DNA from 3 places in the Mesorhizobium sp. M1A.F.Ca.IN.020.04.1.1 genome. Region 3 is predicted to be linked to each of the others. Evidence: riboswitches for the same ligand, from Rfam matches in the RefSeq annotation. Region 3 holds a riboswitch; each other region holds the start of a gene.

Region 1 (7,668 bases), on a different contig from region 3:
ATCGCCGCCAGCATCTGGCGCGAACGCCAGCCTAGCAGCGGCCTTGTCAAGCTACTTGGGCGCCGCGAGTGCTCGGGCGAGCTATTCACGTGCAGGGCTGGCGTCAGGAGTGCTTGAGTTAGCGCGGTCCATATGCGCCCCAGTAACGCCACCGGCAGGTATCGTATCGATGTTTGACGCCGCAGAGAACACCGTCGACGATCAACGCTAGATCGCCGATGCTCGGCTTCTATCGAGATAAATTTGTCGCAACCGCCGGGTGACTACGCCCGGCAGCCCGTTGCCGATCGGCGCACCATCCATCCTGACCACCGGGTTCACCAGCCCGGATGATGACGTTGAAAACGCCTCCGTCGCAAGTCTGGCCTCTACTACCGTGAATGGGCGCTCCTCCACCCGCAGATGAAGTTCACTTGCGCACTGCAGAACGACTGCCCGGGTAATCCCGTGCAGGATATCGCTCGAGAGATCCCGCGTGACGATCGTCCCATCCGAAGTCACGATATGGGCGTTGTTGGAAGAGCCTTCCGTGACGTAACCATCCCTCACTAGCCATGCGTCATCGGCGCCGCGTGATTTCGCCTGCATTTTGGCCATGGAGGGATACAGGAGTTGCACCGTTTTGATGTCGCAGCGCCGCCACCGGAGATCTTCCACGGTTATGACGTGCTGGCCGCGCATGGCGACCGGATTTTCGACAAGTGCCTTCTCTTGTGTGAAGAGCACCACGGTGTTCGGCGTATCCCGAGTAGGAAATATGAAATCGCGGTCGGCCGCGCCCCGGGTGATCTGCAAATAGACAAGTCCCTCGGATACATTGTTCCGTCCAATGAGCTCCCTGTGGATCTTCAAAAGATCTGCTTCGGTCAGGGAGAACGGCATATCGAGCTCACGGAGCGATCGCCGCAGGCGCGCCATGTGACTGGCAAAATCGACGAGCTTGCCATCAAGAACGAGCGTGACCTCATAGACTCCGTCGGCGAACAGGAAGCCCCGATCGAAGACCGAGATACGGGCCTCGCTTTCCGGTAGATAGGATCCACTCACATAGACTTGGCGCATTGATAGACCTCAAAAATGCAGACCACGCTCACGGCCTTGAGCGAAACTATTGAACTCTTGTCAGGGTGCAGGCCTAGGCAGCTTCAAGCGCAAATAGCGGCGCTGCCATCCTGCACCCCTCGACTGCGAAAACGCTATTCGCCAGACAGCAGGCGGCTAAGGTCAGGCACAGCCCCGAGAAATTCGTCGGTTCACTCCACAGCGCTTCGCAGCGCGGCGACAAAGGCATCAAGATCGCGCTTAAGCATGTAAATGTGTGGCGAAACCCGCAAACCCTCGACGTGCTCGACCTTGCGGTATTTCACGTGGACCTGGTGTTTCTCGCGAAGGTCGCGCTCGAGTTGCTGCATGTCGATGCTGTCGATCGAAAACAGACTTATCGCAGCGAGGCTGTCCCGTGTCGGTCGGCGTATGGAGCCTGAAACCGGGAATGTCCTGGACGAGACCTACCCAATATCGGGTGAGTTCGCGCAGTCGCGCATGCATCCGTTCCGCGCCGATCGCCTTGTGGAATTGAATTGCGGGCGCGATTCCTGCCTGGACAGCGGAATTGTAGGTGCCGAGATTCCAATGGTCGAATCTGTCTATGTGCACCGCGGGCTGGTCGAAAGGTGCAAGCAATGGCCAGGTGGTATCGATCCGGCGTTCGCTGACGACCAGCATCCCGTTGCCGATAGGAGCACCGAGCCACTTGTGCAGGCTGGTGACAAAAAAATCGCAATCGAGTTCGCGGAAGCTGACCGGCATCTGAGCAAAAGTCTGGGCACCGTCGACGACAGTCATGATGTCGCGCTCCCGCGCGATCTCGCAGAGCCGGTTCACCGGCAGGACACGCCCGTTCCAGTGGTACATGTGAGTCAGCTGCAGGACGCGGGTACGCGGGGTCATCGCCTGAACATAGGATTCGATGATGTCGTCGTCGCTGTCCATGAGGTCGAAGGTGCAGTTTACAACCTCGATGCCCTCGCGCTGTTGCCGCTGCAGCCAGCCCGCACGAACGCTGGGGTAGTCCCAAGGCGAGATCAGCACTTGATCGCCCTTAGTCAGCGGTATTCCGAAGATCGCTGTCGAAAGACCCTCCGACGAATTCCGGTTCAGCGCGATCTCTCCGGGGCTGCAATCGATCAGTTCCGCCAGCTCGCGTTTGATATGAGGAAGTGCTGTGTCGAGCTTGCTCCACATATTGTAGTCGGGATTGCGACTGATGAAGCGGTAGGCGTCAACCGTCGCTTCCTCGACAACAGTCGGTGGGGGACTGACCGCGGCGTTGTTCAAGTTGAGGAATGGTTCTTGCGGCGGGTATTTTGCGCGGATGCGCTCCCATTCCGCTTCGCCCTCATGTTCGGCGGACCGATCTATTGCAAAAAAGTTCATGGGAACGCGCCGGGTCTCATCTATCGCCCGACAATAAGCGCCGAAGCCCAGCTCAATCTGCCTATTCACATGAGAAGACAGAATTTAATTCCGAACGCCGGTGAATTCACCAGACGTTGAAGCCCGAGAACGACATCGCTTGGCACAGGGTTAGCAGTGAGGAAGCGAGTGCGGAGATCCGGCCCAACCACGCCAAGAAGAACCGTCACGTTGTCAAGCGATGCGCGAGCAATCCCCGGTTTTCTGAGAGCGGGCAACGACGGTCAGGCCTGCCAATGCGCCATTGCGCAAACGCGAAGCGCGATGGCGCGTTGCGGTTGGTGCGGGTCTATGGAACGCCGAGCGGTTCTAAGGCTTCAATCGTTCTCCGAGACGAGCGATCGCCGATTTGAGCGGCGCCTCGCCGGCGCCGCAAAAGGTCTCGCTCATCACCAGCTCGGGCAGCGGCAGGCGCTTGCCCCAGCCATGCGCTTCGAGGTCGGGCCTTGGCGCGAATTCCGAGACACGGCCGACGCAGAGATAGGCGATCGGCGTGACGTGCTCGGGGATCGACAGCAGTCGCTTCAGCGCTTCGGGCTCGATGATGCTCACCCAGCCGACCCCGACGCCTTCCGCCCGCGCCGCGAGCCAGAAATTCTGCACCGCGCAGACGGTGCTGTAGAGGTCCATCTCCGGATTGTGCCAGCGCCCGAGCGGCGAGTTATTCGAGCGCTGGCGGTCGCAGGTGATGCACAGGTTGAGCGGGCTTTCGCAGATGCCCTCGAGCTTCAGCTTGCGGTAGAGCGCCCGCCGCTCCACCTCGATCGCCGGCAGTTCCTGTTCGCGCGCGGCGAGGAAAAGGTCGCGCACCTGCCGCCGCCTTGTGGCGTCCCGGATGATGATGAAGTTCCAGGGCTGCATGTAGCCGACCGACGGCGCGTGGTGTGCCGCGGTGAGCAGCCGCGCCAAAACGCTGTCGTCGAGATCGTCGGCAAGGAAATGGCTGCGCACGTCGCGCCGGGTGAACATGGCCCGGTAGACAGCGTCGCGCGCCAATTGGTCAAAGTCATCGCCGCCGGCGGCGGCTGTTCGTGCCTGCATCGCTTGTCCCCTTGCGATAAGCAGTCCTCCGCCTGACCATGCGGATGACCATGTCTGCCGGGCCGGTCTTCTGGCTCGGGATCGACCCGCATCCGGCGCCTTCCCGTCTGGGACAGTGGCGTTTGCCGGCGCGGTCCCCCTCACAGCGTTGGGCACGCCACGGATTTCAACCGTGTTCCCGATTCTCCCGCGTTGCGGGCACCAGGCAGCGACGCGACCTTATCGCGAAGCCGAAGCCGGGCCAATGCCGCCAGCGACACGATTGGGCGCGATTTCCCCAATCATTCGGCGCTGAAACATGGCTATCCGTGCGACAGGTGCCTAGATTAGGCGCCATGACCACTCGTCTCTACACTCATCCGGTATTCCTGGAACACCTCACGCCGCCCGGCCACCCCGAGCGGCCCGACCGTTTGCGCGCCATCGAGCGCGTGCTCGACGATGAGGCTTTTTCGGCCCTCGACCGCGTCGAGGCGCCGGAAGGCGACGAGGCGACGATCCTTTACGCGCATCCGGAGGATTTCGTCGGCCGTGTCCGCGCTGCGATTCCCGAGTCGGGAATCGTCTCGATCGATGCCGACACCAGCGCCAGCCCGAAAAGCTGGCAGGCGGCGGTGACGGCGATCGGCGCGGCCAACGCCGCAGTCGACGATGTGTTCGAGGGCCGCGCCGCCAATGTCTTCGTTGCCGCGCGTCCGCCCGGCCATCACGCCGAAAAAGCGACCGCGATGGGCTTTTGCCTGTTCAACACCGCGGCGATCGCCGCCCGTTATGCGCAGGAGAAGCATCTGGCCGAGCGCGTCGCCATCGTCGATTGGGATGTGCATCACGGCAACGGCACGCAGGACATTTTCTGGGACGATCCGTCGGTGCTCTATTGCTCGACCCACCAGATGCCGCTCTATCCGGGCACCGGTGCCAAGAGCGAGACCGGCGCCGGCAACATCGTCAACGCGCCGCTTGCGCCGAGCACCGGCAGCGACACGTTCCGCGACGCCTTCCTGTCGCGCGTGCTGCCGTCGATCGACGCCTTCCAGCCGGATCTGATCATCATTTCCGCCGGTTTCGATGCGCACCATCGCGATCCGCTGGCCGCGATCAACCTGACCGAGGATGATTTCGACTGGGCGACCGGCCAGCTGATGGAGCGCGCCGGGCGCCACAGCGGCAACCGGCTCGTCAGCCTGCTGGAGGGCGGTTACGATCTGCAAGGATTGGCATTTTCGGTCGCCGCCCATGTCGGGCGGCTGATGAAGGGATGAATGATGGCTGATGAAGCTAACCAAGACGTCAAGGCGATGAGCTTCGAACAGGCGCTCGACGCGCTGGAGAAGATCGTCGATGATCTGGAGCGCGGCGACGTTCCGCTCGACCAGTCGATCAAGATCTACGAGCGCGGCGAGGCGCTGAAGGCTCATTGCGACCGCTTGCTCAAGGCCGCCGAGGACAAGGTCGAGAAGATCAGGCTCTCGCGCGACGGCAAGCCGGTTGGAACGGAGCCGCTCGACGCCGAGTGAGGTGTATTGATATTCAGGTGAGGCCGCCTGCAAACGCGGCTTTCTGCGGTTCCGGTGCTCACGTCCTTCAAGTACGCTCCGGTCCGGTTCTCGGAACCCGCCATTTTCGGCTCGGTCTGACCTGAATCTCAACACACCTCGGTGCACAATGTCAGACCGGTTCGGGCAGAAAGCAGGTAAGGAGTTAAAGCATGTGCCGAAACATCAAGACCCTGTTCAACTTCGATCCGCCGGCGACCGACGACGAGGTCCATGACGCGGCGCTGCAGTTCGTTCGCAAGCTGAGCGGCGCGACCAAGCCGTCCAAGCGCAACGAGCATGCCTTCAACCACGCCGTCGAGGCGATCGCCGCCGCCGCGCGCGAGCTGCTTGACAGCCTCGAAACCACCCAGCATCCGCGCAACCGCGAGGAAGAGGCCGCCAAGGCGAAGGCCCGATCCGCGCTCCGCTTCGCCTGACGCCGGTCATGAGCTTCTTTCCGGGCAACGATCCTGAGGCCGGCGACGACTTCGCCTGCGACCAGATCGAGTTGATGGTCATTCCGAACGCCAAGGACATTGGCGGCTTCGAGGTTCGCCGCGCCTTGCCGACGGCGAAGCGCAGGCTGGTCGGTCCGTTCATCTTCTTCGACCGCATGGGTCCGGCCATCCTGCGCGCCGGCCATGCGATCGACGTGCGCCCGCATCCGCATATCGGGCTTTCCACCGTCACTTATCTGTTCGACGGCAAGATCAGGCATCGCGACTCGCTCGGCACCGAAATGGTGATCGCGCCGGGCGACGTGAATTTGATGACCGCCGGCCGCGGCATCGTTCATTCCGAGCGCACGCCCGAGGAATTGCGCGGCGCGCCGATGTCGATTTCCGGCCTGCAAACCTGGCTGGCGCTGCCGGACAGCAAGGAAGAAATCGCCCCGGTGTTCGCGAACACGTCGGTCGTCCAACTGCCCGAAATCGATGCCGAGGGCGTTAGCGGCCGCGTCGTCATCGGCGAATTTTCCGGGCTGCGCTCGCCCGTCGCGACCGCCTCGGAAACGCTCTATGCCGATCTGCGGCTGGCGGCGGGCGCCAGCGTCAAAATCCCCGGCGACGCCGAGGAACGCGCCATCTACACGCTGGAGGGCGAGGTTTCGATTGCCGGCGACCGTTTCCCGGCCGAGCGGCTTTTGGTGTTCAAACCGGGCGAGGAAATCGTCGTGTCGTCCGAGCGCGGCGCGCATTTCATGCTGTTCGGCGGAGCGTCGCTGGGCTCCAAGCGCTATATCTGGTGGAATTTCGTTTCGTCCTCGAAAGAACGCATCGAGCAGGCCAAGGAAGAATGGAAGACGGGCCGCTTCGATATCGTTCCTGGCGATGAGGAAGAATTCATTCCGCTGCCGGAAGGTTAGCGAAGGATGGACATTCTGCGCCAGGCGCGTCACTGACACGCATTTACATTGGCGCGCCGTCAGCCTATCTCGCGCATAGCAAAGCGCATATTTGAAGGTTAACCCAAGGTTAAGTTGACAGGCCGTCCCAGAGTGAACCCGAAGCCTGACACGCCGCTCCTCGACAAAGTCCGCATCCCCGCGGATTTGCGGACGCTTGATGAAAGCGAGCTGCCGCAGCTGGCGACCGAACTGCGCGCGGAGCTGATCGATGCGGTGTCGCACACCGGCGGCCATCTTGGCGCCGGTCTCGGCGTCGTCGAGCTTACGGTTGCGCTGCACTATGTCTTCAACACGCCGGAAGACCGGCTGATCTGGGACGTTGGCCACCAGGCCTACCCGCACAAGATTCTGACCGGCCGCCGCGACCGCATCCGCACGCTTCGCCAGGAAGGCGGTCTCTCCGGCTTCACCCGGCGCGCAGAGAGCGAATACGACCCCTTCGGCGCAGCGCATTCCTCGACTTCGATTTCGGCCGGCCTCGGCATGGCGATGGGCCGCGACCTTGCGGGCGGCCGCAACAATGTCATCGCCGTCATCGGCGACGGCGCCATGTCCGCCGGGATGGCCTACGAGGCGATGAACAACGCCGGCGCGCTCAATGCCCGCCTGATCGTCATCCTCAACGACAACGACATGTCGATCGCCCCGCCGACCGGCGCAATGAGCGCCTATCTGGCGAGGCTTGCCTCCGGCAAGACCTATCTCGGCCTGCGCGATTTCGGCAAGAAGCTGACCTCCTATCTCGGCAAGCGCGCCGACAGCGCCATCACCCGCGCCGTCGAGCATGCGCGCGGTTACGTCACCGGCGGCACGCTGTTCGAGGAGATGGGATTCTTCCACATCGGCCCGATCGATGGACACAATTTGGAGCACCTGATCCCGGTGCTGAAGAACGTCCGCGACAATGGCGACGGTCCCATTCTGATCCATGTCGTTACCCAGAAGGGCAAGGGCTATGCGCCGGCGGAGGCCGCCGCCGACAAGTATCACGGCGTCAACAAGTTCGACGTCATCACCGGCGCGCAGGCGAAAGCGCCGGCCAACGCGCCGAGCTACACCAAGGTCTTCGCCGAGAGCCTGATCCAGGAGGCGCGCGAGGACGAACGAATCGTGGCGATCACCGCCGCCATGCCGAGTGGCACCGGCCTCGACCTCTTCGGCGAGGTGTTCCCGGCCCGAACCTTCGATGTCGGCATTGCCGAGCAG
Region 2 (7,668 bases), on a different contig from region 3:
CCCAGAAGATTTTCCAGTTGCAGTTCATCACCTTGGTGAGCCGGTGCCCGGGGACGAGCGTCTCCAGCGGCCAGTTCGAAAGATCGCGGGAGGCGGAGTCGAAGGAGGCTTCCCCCGAGCCATCGGGATCCTCTGCGAGATTGATGAAGACGAAGCCGCGCCACACTGACAGCGCCACCCGGTAGAGCGGATAATTTTCCTTGTCGAAGCCTTCGGGCAGCGATTTCGATGGGACACGGACGAGATCGCCGCGCAGCGAATAGGACCAGGCGTGGTAGGGGCAGGTGAGCAGCCTTGCCTTCAGCCGCCCTTCGCTTTCCAGGCAGAGCTGCGAGCCGCGATGCCGGCAGGTGTTGTGGAAGGCGCGCAAGCTCCCGGCCTCGTCGCGCAGCACGACGACCTCCTGCGAGCCGATACGCGCGGTTCGAAAGGCAAGAGGTTCCGCGAGATCGGCTTCGCGGCAAACCATGAGCCAGCTCCGATACCAGATCGCTTCGAGATCGAGCCGGTAAGCGTCGGCTTCCCGATAGGCGCTTGCAGGCAACGTCGGCTCGAGGCTGGTGAGGCCATTGTAGCGGCTGTGTTCGCTAGGATTTGGCTGCATGAGCGGCTCCCCTTGGCTGATGACAGCCGACACCCGGGCAGGACCGTTGTCAATTGCGCGGCCATTGTCGCTTCCGGGTGCTGCCCTTAAGGTCACTTCGTAATCGCCTGCGGTTTCGCCGGCTGCCCAGGATTGCAAAGTATGCCTGCAAGAACGATGTCGCTGACCGTGGAACTGGTCGCCCGCTGTTTTCGCGCGGTCGATGACCCGGGGCCCGACCCGGATGCCGAGCATCTCGTGGACAGCGACTATGAAGCCATGCTGGATGCATTCGAGGTCGAGCTACCTGCAACCGAGCCTCTCTGGCTGTTCGGCTACGGCTCGCTGATCTGGAAACCGGAAATCGAGCATTTTGAGGAGCGCGTCGCCGTGGCTCGCGGCTGGCATCGCTCCTTCTGCATGAAGATGACGCGCTGGCGCGGCACCAAGCAAAGCCCCGGCCTGATGATGGCGCTGGATCGTGGCGGCCAATGCAAGGGCGTTGCTTTCCGCCTGAACGGTGGTGACCGCCGGCAGGCGCTGGACAGGCTTTTTCGCCGCGAGATGACGCTGAAGCCGACCAGCTACCGGCCGCGCCTGCTGCAACTCGCAACCGACAAGGGGGCGTTGAGAGCGCTTGCCTTCGTCATCAATCGCAAAGGCACGACCTATGCCGGCCCACTCAACGAAGACGAGGTGGTCGAAAGGCTGGCGACCTCGTGCGGCCACTGGGGTTCAGGCGCCGACTATCTCTACAACACGGTGAAGAACCTCGAACAGCGCGGTATTCACGACCGCCATTTGTGGCGATTGCAGAAGCTCGTCGCCGAGCGGATCGCCGGATCTTAGTCCGAAACCGGTGCCGCAATCACGCTGCGGCGTGACGGAATTTGGTTTGCCGGTCGCGACGATTCTGCCTATAGTCGCTGGCGTCGTCGGTTCCGTTTTTGGAGCCAAGAGGGAATGCGGTGAGGGTGGAGTCTTTGCCCTAAGCCGTGGCTGCCCCCGCAACTGTGTGCGGTAGTCCTCTCCATAGACCACTGAGGTTTGTCCTCGGGAAGGTGGGGAAGGGTGCGAATCCGCGAGCCAGGAGACCTGCCGGCGACAGGAAAGTTGACTTCGATGCCCTCGGGTGGAGGGCGAAAGGACAAGACATGAATACCGCTTCCGTCTCCCTCGGCGCCTCCGTCTCCTCGCAGTTGCGCATCATGCAGCTGGCTCTCGCCGCGCTGCTCGGCATTTTCGTCGTCGGTTTTGTCGGCTTCTCGCACATCGATGCGGTCCACAACGCTGCCCACGACTATCGTCACTCGATGGCTTTTCCCTGCCACTGACGAAGGCCCGATATCATGAATCTGTTTCGCAACGTCGTGTTCGTAGCGGCGATCGCAGGGCTCGTGGCGGGCATCGCGCTTGCCTGCATGCAGGCCTATGCGACCGTGCCGCTGATCCTCAAAGCGGAAGTCTATGAAAAGGCGGGCGGCGGTCATCACCACTACCATGCCGCCAACACTGGAACTGGCACTGCCATGAGCTCGGCCGAACCGGCGGGCAATGCGATGAGCAGCGCCGCTCCTGCGTCGACGGAAGCGGCGGCTCCGACCGAGGACGAGGGCTGGGCTCCGGCCGACGGCTTCGAGCGCTTCGCCTTCAACGTTGTCGCAAACATCGTCACCGGCATCGGCTTCGCGCTGATCCTGGTCGCGGTGTCGGAATTCGCCGGTGGCATCGGCAGCTGGCGCCAGGGCGTGTTCTGGGGCCTTGCCGGTTTTGCGGTTTTCACGCTCGCGCCCGGCCTCGGCCTGCCGCCGGAACTGCCGGCCATGCCGGCGGCGGAACTTCTGCCGCGCCAGATCTGGTGGATTTCGACGGTGGCCGCAACCGCGGTCGGCCTTGGATTGATCGCCTTTCGCAAGTCGCTGCCCTTGGCAATTCTGGCGGTCGTGCTGATCGTCGCTCCGCACGTAGTCGGCGCGCCGCAGCCCGTCAGCTTCGAGACGGCGATTCCCGAGGGGCTGCACCATCAGTTCGTGGTGGCGGTGACCCTCACCGATCTGGTCTTCTGGCTGGTGCTCGGTGCGGCCGTCGGTGTGGTGCGCGGGCGCTTCACCGGTACATCGACCAGCCTGCGCGACAGCTTTGCCTGATCGCGCGGAGGGCCATCTGACCTTCATCATCGGCGGTGCGCGCTCCGGCAAGAGCGCGCATGCCGAGTGCCTGGTGGCGGCAAGCCCGTCGCCTTGGGCCTATATCGCCACCGCGCAGGCCTATGACGAGGAGATGCGCGAGCGCATCGCGCTGCATCGCTCGCGCCGCGGCAAAGGCTGGGTCACCGTCGATGCGCCGCTCGACCTGGTCGGCGCGATCGACGCCTTGCCCGATCACCAGCCGGTGCTTATCGATTGCCTGACATTGTGGCTGAGCAATCATATGCTGGCGGACCACGATATCGAGGCCGAGTGCCGGCGGCTCTCGGATGTGCTTTCGCAGCCGCGCGGACCGTGGTTTGTGGTGTCTAACGAAGTCGGGCTCGGCATCGTGCCGGACAATGCGCTGGCGCGCCGGTTCCGCGACGCCGCCGGGCGGCTCAACCAGCAGGTCGCGGCTGTCGCCGACAGCGTGCTGATGATGGTGGCGGGGCTGCCGCTCAAGGTGAAGTGACATGGGCGAGATCAAAGACACGATCATCGACGACAAGGATGCCGAACGCCATCGAGCCAAGATGGCCAAGCGCAAGGCGGTGCAGGATGCCGAGGTGGCCGGCAAGACGATCGAGAAGGGACTGCTGATCGTCAATACGGGGCCGGGCAAGGGCAAGACCACGGCTGCGTTCGGCCTGGCGCTGAGGATGCTCGGCTACGGCAAGCGCGTCGGCGTCGTCCAGTTCATCAAGGGCAAATGGCACACGGGCGAGAAGGATGCCTTCGCCGCCTTTGGCGATCGCGTCGTCTGGCACGCGATGGGCGAGGGCTTCACCTGGGAGACGCAGGACCTGAAGCGCGACATTGCCGCCGCCGAGGCTGCCTGGGCGAGGGCGCTCGAGCTGATTGCCGACCCGTCGATCAGCCTCGTGGTCCTCGACGAGCTCAACATCGCTCTGCGCTACGACTATCTCGAGCTGGAAAAGGTGGTCGCGGCGCTGAAGGCGCGTCGCGAGGGCCTGCATGTCGTCGTCACCGGCCGCAATGCTAAGCCGCTGCTGGTCGAGGCGGCCGATCTCGTCACCGAGATGGGGCTGACCAAGCACCATTTCGCGGCCGGTGTGAAGGCGCAGCAGGGGATTGAATTCTAAGGCGCCTTAGCCGCCGATCAAAATGGTCAGGTAGATCACCGTCGCCGATAGAATCGCGAACAGGCCGATCAACAGCCCGTCGGCGACGCGATAGAGTTCCAGCGCCTGCCTTATGTCGGTGCTTTCGGCCTCGCGCCTGCCGCCTTCGCCCATGAAGGCATCCTCGACGACCTCGCCGCCATAACTGCGCGGTCCGGCCAGGGCGAGCCCCAGCGCGCCGGCCATGGCGGCTTCCGGCCAGCCGGCATTGGGCGAACGGTGCTTCTTCGCGTCACGCCGCATGACCTGCCAGGCGTTGCGGGGGTCGGCGCCCTTGACGATGAAGGCCGCCAGCACAATCAGCAGGCCGGTGAGCCGCGATGCCGGCAGGTTGACCAGGTCGTCGAAGCGAGCGGCCGCCCGGCCGAAGGCCTCGTATTTCGGCGTGCGGTGGCCGATCATGGAATCGGCGGTGTTGGCGGCCTTGTAGGCAGCACCCCCGGCCAAACCACCGACACCGGTCCATATGGCGGGCGCGACGATGCCATCGGAGAAATTCTCGGCCAGGCTTTCGATCGCGGCGCGGGCAACGCCCGCCCTGTCGAGCTTGTCCGGATCGCGGCCGACGATGCGCGAAACGGCGATGCGGCCGAGCGTCAGGCCGCCGGTCTCCAGCGCATCGGCGACATCCTCGACATGCTCGGCGAGGCTCTTCTGCGACAGAAGCGAGGAGCTGAGGATGGCCGCGATGACCAGGCCGGACGGAAAGATCAGCCAGAGCAGGACATGCAGCGTCAGGCCGATGGCCGCCGGCACCAGCAGGATGACCAGAAGCGCCTGGACGCCGCGGCGGCGACGCAATTCGTCGGAATCGGTGGCGCGGTTGAGCCTGCGATCGAGAAAGGATATCAGCCTGCCGATCCAGGTTACCGGATGACCGATGGCGTTAAACAGCCAGTCCGGGTAGCCAAGGGCACGTTCGATGGCGAGTGACAGGAAAGCGATCAGGATCGACATGAAGCTTCTAAGCGGAGCGATTGCAGCGGTTGATCACGGCGGCAGCCTTGGCCGGGCAAGCGCGCTCTTTCCTCATGCGCCACAGCCTTTCCTTGACCTCTCGACAGGTATCAATCCGCACTCCTATCCGCTTTTCGATCTGCCCGCCACCGCCCTGTCACGATTGCCCGAGCCAGGACGACTGCGCGAATTGGCCGAAATTGCGGCCAAGGCGTATGGCGCGCGGTCGGCGGCGCATGTCGTGGCCGCGCCCGGCACGCAGATCCTGTTGCCGCGGGTCGCTTCGCTGGTGAGGCCCGGCAAGGCACTGGTGCTGGGTCCAACCTATGCCGAGCACGCCAGGGCGGCCGCGATTGCAGGCCATGCGGTTGTGGAGGTGGGCGACTTCGACGCCTTGGCGGACGCTGACCTTGCCGTGCTGGTCAACCCGAACAATCCGGATGGGCGAGTGATCGAAAGGCACCGCCTGGTCGGCCTTGCTGCGCGGCTTCGCGCGAAGGGCGGCCTGCTGGTGGTCGACGAAGCCTTCATGGATGTCGGCCCGGTCCAACACAGCCTGGCCGGCGATGCGGGCGAAGGCGGCATCGTAGTGCTGCGCTCCTTCGGCAAATTCTTCGGCCTTGCCGGCGTCAGGCTTGGTTTCGCGCTGGCCGACCAACAGACCGAGCGGTTGGAGGCGCAGCTTGGGCCATGGGCTGTCGCCGGTCCTGCACTTGAATACGGAATCCGCGCATTGGCGGATGCCGGGTGGCAGGATGACATGCGACAGGGCCTGGCAGCCGATGCCAAGCGCCTCGACGCGCTGCTCAGCCGATTCGGTATCGCGGTCGCCGGCGGCACCAGTTTGTTCCGCTATTTGTCGTTCTCCGATGCTGCCTCCCTGTTCTCCGCTCTTGGCGAACGCGGTATCTTGGTCCGCCATTTTGCCGATCGTCCGCACGCCTTGCGCGTCGGTCTGCCCGGCAGCGAAGAGGAGTGGCAGCGGCTCGAGAGCGCGCTTGCAGCGTGGGCCTCGCGGCGCGACGATGCGCCGAAGGAGTGCTGACGATGATCCATGTCTGTTCGCTGTCGAAGGTGGAGGAGACCGTTGCGAGAACCGGCGCGGAGCGCTTGCTGTCGCTGCTCGCCGACGGCACCGAGATGGTCCGTCCGGCCTCGATACTGGCCGAAAACCATCTGCATCTCGTCATGCACGACATCGTCGCCGCGCAGGAAGGCATGACCATGCCGGGCGAGGAGCATGTGCGCGCGCTGCTCGACTTCGCCTATCGCTGGGACAGGGCCAAACCGATGGTCGTGCACTGCTATGCCGGTATCAGCCGCTCGACGGCATCGGCCTATATCATCGCGGCGGCACTGGCGCCCAAACGCGACGAGGCGGAACTGGCGAAGACGCTGCGCTTTCTCTCGCCGTCAGCGACGCCCAATCCAAGGCTGATTGCCGTTGCGGATATGTTGCTTGGGCGAGAAGGCCGGATGATCGCGGCAGTCGAAGCAATCGGGCGCGGTGCAGATGCCTTTGAAGGGATTCCGTTCGAACTCAGCATTAGAGATTGAGCTCGCACTGTTCCGCTACGCCAGCCAGTCGGCAAGCCTCGCCTTACGCACATCCCTGGCCAGGGTGATGAAGCCATCGGCCTGATGCTCGGCGGTGAGCCGGCCTTTTTCGGCGGTGGCGATGCTGGCGTCGCCGACCACGCCGTTCGGATTGAGGTCGCTGGCGATCCAGGCGAAGGCGTGCGTTCCGGTGTGCCGCAGCAGGGCGAATTCCTTTTCAGCGCGACCGACATTAGAGACGAAGTTGTCGGCCTTGCCCATATCGACGAGATCTGGCCGGAAATGCAGCATCAACGAGGTCTCGACATCGCCGCCATGGATGCCGTGACGGTCCTCGAGCTCGGTATACATGCCAGCGGGACGGCCGAAGCGCTGCCAGCTCGTCTTCACCGCCAGCATCTTTGCGCGCACGCGCAATTCGCGCGTGACAATGCCCATGATCTCCTCGTTGCCGCCATGCGAGTTGACGACGATCAACTTTCTGACCCCGGCGCGGGCGACCGAGAGGCCAAGCTCGGTCCAGGCGTCGACCAGGGTGGTGGCCGGCAAGGTGAGCGTTCCCGGCGCATGCAGATGCTCGTTCGACTTGCCCACCGCCTGCACCGGCAGGAGGCGGATGTCGATGTCCTCGGGCAGGCGCGCAATCACCGTCTCCAGCATGCCCATCATGATCGAGGTGTCGGTCGAGACCGGAAGGTGAGGGCCATGCTGCTCGACCGCGGCCACCGGCAGAACGGCAATCGTCGCTTCCGCGTCGATCGAGGCGTATTCGGTCGTCCGATAGTCGCCCCACCACACACGTCTTGTCGTCACTGTCGTCTCCCGATGGTCTGCTGTTCGGCCCGAAGGTCTAAAGCGCCTGGCCATTCCGGGCAACAGCTAGCCTGCTGCCAGAACCTCCACCTCGACCTTGAATTCCGGGCGGGCAAAACCTGAAACGATCATCAGCGTCGAAGCGGGCGCCGGATCGGAAAACCGGCGATTGCGAACGTCCATATAGGCCTGCAGATGCGCGCGATCGGTGACGAAGGCGTTGATGCGCACGACATCGTTCAGCGTCAGCCCGGCTTCGCTTAAGATTGCGGCAATATTCTTGAAGCAAAGCTCGGTCTGCGCGCCGGCATCCTCCGGGACGGCGTCATCCGGCGCGATGCCCAACTGACCCGAACATAGCACAAGGCGCTTTCCCGCTGGAATTTCAACGCCATGGCTATAACGGGCAAAGGGCGGCTTGATCGAC
Region 3 (7,668 bases):
GCTCGGGCCGATCGAGACATGGACGCTCAGCCTGAGGACGACGGTCGACCTGATGCTCGCCGCCGAAGCTCAGATCGTGCTTTTCTGCGGGCCGGAGTTTGTCGCGCTCTACAATGACGCCTACGCGCCGACCATCGGCGACAAGCATCCGCGCGCGCTCGGCCGCCCCGCCGAGGAAAACTGGTCCGAGCTCTGGACCGACCTCGAGCCGCTGCTGCGCGGAGTTCTCGAAACCGGCGAAACCTTCTCGGCCAGGGACCGGCCTTTCTATATCGAACGATCCGGCCTGGTCGGCGAGACGGTCTATTTCGACATCTCCTATTCCGCGGTGCGGGCGCAGGACGGCACGGTTGAAGCCGTGCTCTGCATCGTTTCGGAGACCACGGCCCGGGTGCTGGCGGCAGCAAAGGTGCGCGAAAGCGAGCAGCGGTTTCGCGCGCTGGTCAATGCCAGCTCCGACGTGGTTTACCGGATGAGCCCGGACTGGCAGGAAATGCATGAGCTGGACGGCCGCGGCTTCCTGTCGAGCGCCCAGGGGCCGGCGATCCGCTGGCGCGACGAATACCTGTTCCCGGAAGACCAGGCGAGCATCCAGGCGGCGATCGAGCGCGCCATCATGGAGCGCGGCGTGTTCGAGCTCGAGCACAGGGTGCGGCGCGCCGACGGGTCCGCCGGCTGGACCACCTCACGGGCAATCCCGATCGTCGATGACACCGGCAGCATCCTGGAATGGTTCGGCATGGCGGCCGACATCACCGAAAAACGGGCGAGCGAACAGCAGATCCAACTTTTGATGCGCGAGGTGAACCACCGCGTCAAAAACCAGTACGCCGTGATCCTTTCCATGATCCGCGAGACGAGCAAACGCGCGACCGACCCGCGCGCGTTCGAACACCAGATCCGCGAACGCATCATGGCGCTGTCGCGCTCGCACGACCTCTTGGTGCTCAACGACTGGCGCGGCGCAGGCATGGCCGACCTTGTGCGCGAACATCTGCGGCCGTTCGGACACGAAGAGCGAATCTCGCCTTGCGGGCCGGACGTGACGTTGCGGCTGAACGCGGTGCAGAACATCGGCATGGCGCTGCATGAGCTGGGCACCAACGCGACGAAATACGGCGCCCTGGCCGGCGACGCCGGAACCGTGCGGATGGACGGGCGGGTAGCACCGGCCCCCGAAGGCAGCGATTTCGAGCTGGTCTGGGAGGAACATTTTTCCGAACCTCCCGCGGCCGCCGATGCCAACCCGCATAAAGGCTTCGGCAGCGTCGTTCTCCAGCGCGTCGTCCCCACCAGCCTCTCCGGCAGCGCCTCCATGGAACGGCTGCCCGGCCTCGTTCGCTGGACGCTCTCGGCGCCGCTCGCCAACGTGGTCGTCGCCGGCGGGGCGGAGCTGGACGGCGATGAGCAGATCGCCGGGCTGACGTGAGGCCGGTTGCATCCTGGGAGACCGAACAGGGCGGCTCGCCGCCACGTCGGAAGCTCGCTGGCGCCGCCGAGCCCTCGCCGTAGCGCCGTACGCCGAATGGCTTGCGCTGCTCCCATTTTTGCTTTCCCCTTCCCCGCTTTTTTAGAACAGAAAAGCGCCAGCTTTTCTGTTCTGGACTCTGGATATTTGGACTCTGGATTCTGGCTTATGGATTATGGGGCTTATCCCAGGCCTTAACCCCTGGCTTATCCAAGCGCAGAATTCCGTCACACTTCCAAAGGCTTGGGCTACGGCTCCTCAGCATGCCTTGAAGCGCGTGCGCACGGGCCGGCGATCTCCTGTCGCTGTCTGCCAACAGTGAACGGGAACAAGAATGTCAAGCCGAGCACCGCTGACGGGGCGGCGATCGACCTTTGCCGTCATCGGCTTCCCGATGCCGAGGCATTCAAGGCGGCAGGCTGGCAGCCCGCCGGCGTCTGATGGCAGAGAGATGCGGCTGGCCTGCTGCAGCCAGCCGCCGCCGGCGGCTTATGAATTCTTTGCTGCGGATCCGATCTCCACATCGTCCAGCCCCTTGGCCTTGTAGACGACATAGGAGATCGCCCAGGCGGCGATGAAGATGCCCATAATGGCGAAGCCCAGATTGTTGAAATTGTCGTTGAGCGTGCCGACGCCGTTCCAGAAGCCGCCCGACAGACCGAACTTGTCACCGATCAGGCCGAGCGCCTCGATGCCGCCGATCAGTACTGCGACAAGGACCGACACCAGGGTGATCGTCATGTTGTAGTACAGTTTGCGGATCGGCTTGACGAAGGCCCACTCATAGGCGCCGAGCATCATCACACCATCGGTCGTGTCGACCAGTGACATACCGGCCGCGAAAAGCACCGGGAAGACCAGAATGGCCTCGAACGGCACGCCCTTGGCCGCTTGTGCCGCGGACACGCCGAACATGGCGACTTCGGTCGCGGTGTCGAAGCCAAGGCCGAAGAGGAAACCAAGTGGGAACATGTGCCAGCTGCGCGACACCAGCCGGAACATCGGGCGGAAGACGCGGGCCAGGAAGCCGCGATTGTTGAGCAGCAGGTCCAGATCCTCCTCGACAAACGCCCCACCGGCCCGCACCCGCCGATAGCTTCTGTAGATCGAGAAGAAGATGACGATGTTCATCGCCGCGATGGCGAGCAGGAAGAGTGCGGAAACGCCGGTACTGATGGTGCCGCCAATCTCCTGAAGGGTCTGGAAACGGCCGAGCAGGGACGTTGCCGCCGCGATAGCCGCAGCGACGATGACGACGATCGTCGAATGGCCGAGTGCGAAAAAGAAACCGACGGAGACCGGCCGTTTGCCGTTCTGCATCAGCTTGCGCGTGACATTGTCGATGGCCGCTATGTGGTCGGCATCGACGGCATGGCGCAAGCCGAGGCCATAAATGACGAGAGCGACGCCAAGCAATGTCGGCTTGTCGTGGAAGGCGACGAAAGCCCACAGCCACGCCCCGACGTTGAGAATGGCGAGCGCGCCGTAGATTGTAATCAGCCTGGCCTTCAGGTCGGGCGCGGTTTTGTTCAGCATTTTCGATAGTTGGATCAGCATGGTTCTGCCTTTGACGTTGCCTGTCATCGCAGGGAACTCGCCCCGCCGTCCGGCCAGGCGCGCACACCGGATCACCCCGTCCGATGTTCTGCTTTGACGTCCATGATGGCAGGTCTCCTGGCTCGCGGATTGCCGCCGCTTTCGCCTTCCCGGCCCATGCAGCCAGTGGCATCGTGAAAACGGCATGCCGCTTACAGTTGCGGGGGCAGCCACGGCTTTGGATTTCTCCGCACCGCGTTCCCTTTTGATCCCCGAAGGGAACCATCGGCGCGAATTCGCCACACCGCGGTTGGCCAGTCAATCAACAACTCCGACGGCCAGCCGCCTCTCACGCCATCGTGACGAGATCGCCGCGCCCCCCTCACACCCCCAGCGTCGGCTCGGTATTCACCTCCAGCGATTCCTCTGCCTCGTCCTCCTCGCCAAGCACGTCGCCCTTCACCGGCAGTGCCCGGCCGATCCAGATCGGGTCGATAAGGTGGTCGCGCTTGGGGTTGGTGGTGTTGGGATGGATGAGGATGCTCAGGCCGCCGTGGTTCAGCATCAGCCAGGGAACCAGCGTGGCAAAAATCTCGGTCGCGAAGGAGACCTGGTACATGGCTTGCTGGTGCGGGCCGACCGGCTCGTCGCGCCAGTTGCCCAGGCGCACGCGGAACCGTTCTGCGATGCGCTGGCGCAGCCATTCGGCATGCTGCCGCTCGGCTTCCCCGCCGTAGTAGATATGGGCGTGATAGCTGGCGATCTCGGCGATCGGCCTGACTTCGTTCATCGCGATGCTCCCCTTCGATGATTTTTTTGCGCCCGGCGGAACTCTAGCCGAAGCGCGGGCGCCTTGTCTGCAGCCGGCTGAGGTCCGCGCCTGCGGTCGGCAGGGTTATCGGATATGGCGCTCCCCCGCTCAGTCTCAGCTGCGCCGAGCCACCTCTCCCGTCCACCTTGTGGGGGCGAGGAATTGCCAAACCGCCGAGGTTGCAACCGGCAGGAAGGATGGCAACGGCCGTTGTGCCTTTGCCTCTAAATCACCGCGGTGACCGCGCCCTTCGCATTTAGGCGACAGCCGACTTTCGCCTGCCTCACTTCGATGCCGCCTCGCCCGTCATAGTCTATGCGCACCTCGATCGGCGCGTTGAGCCCGCTTCGGCGTTGACGCAAGGGGCCGGCGCTGACCGTGTAAACACGCACGGCGCCGAGGGGCTTGGCGGCCGCCGCGATCGCGGCGCGACAGGCGCGCACTACGGCGGCCGGCGTGCCGGGTATCGCCTTCGGAGGTGACAGCGGCGCGATGCGATAGCCTTTGGTGACCCGCCGGAGGTCGCCGCCGGCGGATCTGGAGGGCCTCAGCACTGGAGGCAGCACAATGGTCTGCGTCGCGCTTTTGGCCAAAGCAGGGGCTGTCGGCACCGCGGCCGGGTTCTGCGCAGAGGCAGCCGATCCGCTGACGGCGGAAGGATCGTCGCCCGCGGCGGCGGCGCCCACGCTTGTCGACACGCCTGTGCTGGTGCTGCCCAGATTGCCGCCGGCATTGACGCCGAGCGATCCGCCGCCGGTCGATGCGCCGACGTTTGCGCCGCCGACACCGTCGGCACTGGCGCCCACGCCCGCCGACACGCCTTGCGAACCGGCGCCCAATCCGGCGCCCACGCCGATGCCGCCGACCTTGCCGCCCACGCCGACGTCAAGCGCCGAGGCAGGCCCGATCGGGATGGCGATCGCCAGCGCGGCTGCTAGGTATTTTTTCATGGCCAGACCTTTGTTCCAAGGCCAACCTTGTGTGGCTCCTCATCGAGCGTTCCGCTCGACAGCGGTCTGCGAAGCCTTCGTCGCGCGAATGCGTGCCGAGCGATGGCGACTTCTCGCCCTGCCAGGCATCGGCCTCGGCGGTGACCGGCGCGGCTGGAGGCCGCTCGAAAGACGAATGATAGAAAAGCGGTCTCGGCAACGCCAAGCACTGAAAAAGGCTTAGGACTTCTCCTTTCAACTTAGCTGTCGACAGCAGGGCAAGTTTGAGCTCGCCTACGCGCTGCTAACGGGTAACTTTCAAATTAGTTTCAACTAAAAAGCAACAGAACAAGGACACCACCGTGCCAGTGCCGGTTGCTGATGCCGACGCCGGGCTCTCGTCGAAATGGCCGTCTCGGCTTCGCCGGGCCAATTCTCTCCCACTTCCTGGCGTGCGCGGGCCTGGAGGCTTGAGAGTCGCCCAGGGCGGCAAGGCGCCCGCGCTACCGGCTCGAAGCCGCAACGCTCGTCGCGCTGGCCGACAAGGATGCGGTGCTGGTCGGCCAGGCCGACCTGTTGCGATCGACGGTCGAGGGTGCGGCCGGCGATGCGATCCTGGCCAACAAGCGCGAGATCGAGACCGGCATCGCCGCCATGAGCGCCACATTGCGCGACAGGCAATCGTTCCTGCTGTGAGGGCCGGCTAGGCCTTGCCCCTGGAGCGCCTCACGCCTTTTGACTGGTGAGGCGCTCGAGCGCATCGACGATCAGGTCGCAGAATTTCGCATGGTCGAGCTTCATCGCCACGGTATGGCGGAAATCGACCTGCTCGCTCGCCGTGCCGCCGAAATGGCGCATGCCGCCCAGCTTCTCGAAATTGCAGACCGTCATGCCCTTGGTCCACCGTCCGGCAAGCTCGACGCGGATATCGGCCTTCTCGGTGGTGAAGACGCCTGCGTCGATCATCGCCGCCACGCAGCAGGCGTCATGGACGGCGGGATAGGCTATCTGCAGCAGGCCGCCATGCGTGGTCGCAATGAATTCCCAGATGTCGAGGATGAATTTGGCGAGCGGCCCGCCGACGGCGCGCACCCTGTCCTGCAGGTCGGGGGTGGCCAAGGCCTGGTGCGTGAGGTCAAGCCCCACCATGGTGACGTCCCAAGCGGCGCGGAACACCACGTCTGCGGCCTCCGGGTCGGCATAGACGTTGAACTCGGCCGCCGGCGTGATGTTGCCGCGCGTGAAACTTCCGCCCATCGCGACGACCCGCTTCACCCGCTCGACGATGCGCGGCTCCTTGCGCACGGCCAGAGCGATGTTGGTGTAGGGCCCGACCGGCACCAGCGTGACGGTTTTCGGCTCATGCGCCATGACCGTCTCGATGATGAAGTCGACGGCATGGCGCTTGTCGAGCTCGAACGAGGCGGGCGGCAGATCCGGGCCATCGAGCCCGGTCTCGCCGTGGATCTCGACGGCCAGCACCTGGTCGATGATCAGCGGGCCGGGCGAGCCTTTCGCCACCGGCACCTTTATGCCGTAGGCCGTGCATACGGAGAGCGCATTGCGCGTGGTGTTCTCGACATTGTGGTTGCCCGAAACCGTGGTGATGCCGAGAAGGTCGATGTTCGGGTTGCCGGCCGCAAGCAGGATGGCGATGGCATCGTCGTGCCCCGGATCGCAGTCGAGGATGATCTTTTCCATGGGGGTCGCCTCTCCCTGGCCTGCGGCGATTACAGACCGGGGCCTCTGGTGACGTCAAGGTTGCCATCCGGCCGAAGCGCGATCACCACAACGGACGCTCTTGCCGCCCTGCCCTTGATGCCGCCCTCAGCGCGCCGGCCCTCCTCTCGCCCCGCTCCCCCACAGCGCCCGCGCGAACACGTTGCGCTTGCCCCTGCGCGGCGCCAGCTCCACATCGCTGACCAGCTTCGCGCCGCCTTCGCGCCGCTCCAGCGTGATCTTGCGGCTGTGGAAAGCTTCCAGCTCGGCGCGGTGGGCGACGCTGATGACGGTGACCTTCGGCAATGCCTGGACCACCGTCTGCATCATCTTGTCCTGGCTCTTCTCGTCCAGCGCCGAGGTCGCCTCGTCCAGCACGACGATGTCTGGCTCGTGCAGCAGCAGGCGCGCGAAGGCGAGGCGCTGCTTTTCGCCGCCGGAGAGCGTCTGGTCCCACGGCGCCTCTTCCTCGATCCTGTCCCGCAGGTAGCCGAGGCCGACCTTGTCGAGGGCGGCGTCGATCTCGTCCACCGTCCAGTTGTCGGCGGCGGCCGGATAGGCGACCGCGCGCCGCAGCGTGCCGGTCGGGATGTAGGGGCGTTGCGGCAACATGAACAGCCGCTTGCCGGCATGGAAATTGACGCTGCCGCCGCCCCAGGGCCACAGGCCCGCGACGGCCCGCACCAGCGTCGACTTGCCGGTGCCGGATTCGCCGGCGACCAGCACCCGCTCGCCCGGGTTGATCTCGACCTTCGTCTCCTTGACCACGCCGGTGCCGTCGTTGAGGGTGACGGAGAGATCGTCCAGGCTGAGCATGGCGCCGTTTTGCGTCTCGCCGCGCCGGATGCGCCCAAAGGACTCGCTCTCTTCGGCGCGCTCCAGCCCGTCGAGCGACATCATCAGCGAAGCGACGCGGCGCGCCGAGGCGTTCCAATCGGCCAGGCGCGGATAATTGTCGACCAGCCAGCCGAACGCGCCTTGCACGATGGCAAAGGCGGAGGCCGCCTGCATGACCTGGCCGAGCGACATCGAGCCTTCGAGGAATTTCGGCGCGCAGAGCAGCACCGGCACCACCGGCGCGAACAGCATCGACCCTTGCGAGACAATCGCGGTGCGCATGTGCTGTCCGGTCAGCAGCGCCCATTGCCTCAGCACATGGCCGAAATTCCTGTCGATTCCGCTGCGCTCCTCCGCCTCTCCGCCGA

Evidence for each region. Region 3 has a riboswitch for cobalamin ahead of EOA49_RS14270 (HoxN/HupN/NixA family nickel/cobalt transporter). Riboswitches for the same ligand answer to the same signal wherever they lie in the genome.
Region 1: linked by a shared signal. The riboswitch ahead of bluB (5,6-dimethylbenzimidazole synthase) and the one ahead of EOA49_RS14270 (HoxN/HupN/NixA family nickel/cobalt transporter) in region 3 are both predicted to bind cobalamin.
Region 2: linked by a shared signal. The riboswitch ahead of EOA49_RS11965 (CbtB domain-containing protein) and the one ahead of EOA49_RS14270 (HoxN/HupN/NixA family nickel/cobalt transporter) in region 3 are both predicted to bind cobalamin.

Annotation. Positions count from the first base shown of each region.
Region 1 covers NZ_RZSN01000033.1:3,286-10,953, reverse strand. Annotated here, with positions in the region: gene EOA49_RS09860 (D-amino-acid transaminase) at 208-1,062, opposite strand; gene EOA49_RS09855 (aminotransferase class V-fold PLP-dependent enzyme) at 1,303-2,436, opposite strand; gene bluB (5,6-dimethylbenzimidazole synthase) at 2,785-3,516, opposite strand; cobalamin riboswitch at 3,559-3,737, opposite strand; gene EOA49_RS09845 (histone deacetylase family protein) at 3,852-4,778, shown strand; gene EOA49_RS09840 (exodeoxyribonuclease VII small subunit) at 4,782-5,033, shown strand; gene EOA49_RS09835 (DUF2277 domain-containing protein) at 5,225-5,491, shown strand; gene EOA49_RS09830 (pirin family protein) at 5,500-6,420, shown strand; gene dxs (1-deoxy-D-xylulose-5-phosphate synthase) at 6,553-7,668, shown strand, end outside.
Region 2 covers NZ_RZSN01000044.1:26,004-33,671, reverse strand. Annotated here, with positions in the region: gene EOA49_RS11975 (aromatic ring-hydroxylating dioxygenase subunit alpha) at 1-604, opposite strand, end outside; gene EOA49_RS11970 (gamma-glutamylcyclotransferase) at 746-1,432, shown strand; cobalamin riboswitch at 1,503-1,701, shown strand; gene EOA49_RS11965 (CbtB domain-containing protein) at 1,738-1,917, shown strand; gene EOA49_RS11960 (CbtA family protein) at 1,933-2,730, shown strand; gene cobU (bifunctional adenosylcobinamide kinase/adenosylcobinamide-phosphate guanylyltransferase) at 2,723-3,244, shown strand; gene cobO (cob(I)yrinic acid a,c-diamide adenosyltransferase) at 3,246-3,875, shown strand; gene cbiB (adenosylcobinamide-phosphate synthase CbiB) at 3,882-4,871, opposite strand; gene cobD (threonine-phosphate decarboxylase CobD) at 4,870-5,916, shown strand; gene EOA49_RS11935 (tyrosine phosphatase family protein) at 5,919-6,428, shown strand; gene EOA49_RS11930 (creatininase family protein) at 6,444-7,241, opposite strand; gene EOA49_RS11925 (RidA family protein) at 7,308-7,668, opposite strand, start outside.
Region 3 covers NZ_RZSN01000058.1:15,886-23,553, reverse strand. Annotated here, with positions in the region: gene EOA49_RS14275 (HWE histidine kinase domain-containing protein) at 1-1,429, shown strand, start outside; gene EOA49_RS14270 (HoxN/HupN/NixA family nickel/cobalt transporter) at 1,958-3,025, opposite strand; cobalamin riboswitch at 3,115-3,306, opposite strand; gene EOA49_RS14265 (DOPA 4,5-dioxygenase family protein) at 3,387-3,794, opposite strand; gene EOA49_RS14260 (hypothetical protein) at 4,040-4,765, opposite strand; gene EOA49_RS32625 (hypothetical protein) at 5,297-5,440, shown strand; gene EOA49_RS14255 (nucleoside hydrolase) at 5,471-6,445, opposite strand; gene EOA49_RS14250 (ABC transporter ATP-binding protein/permease) at 6,572-7,668, opposite strand, start outside.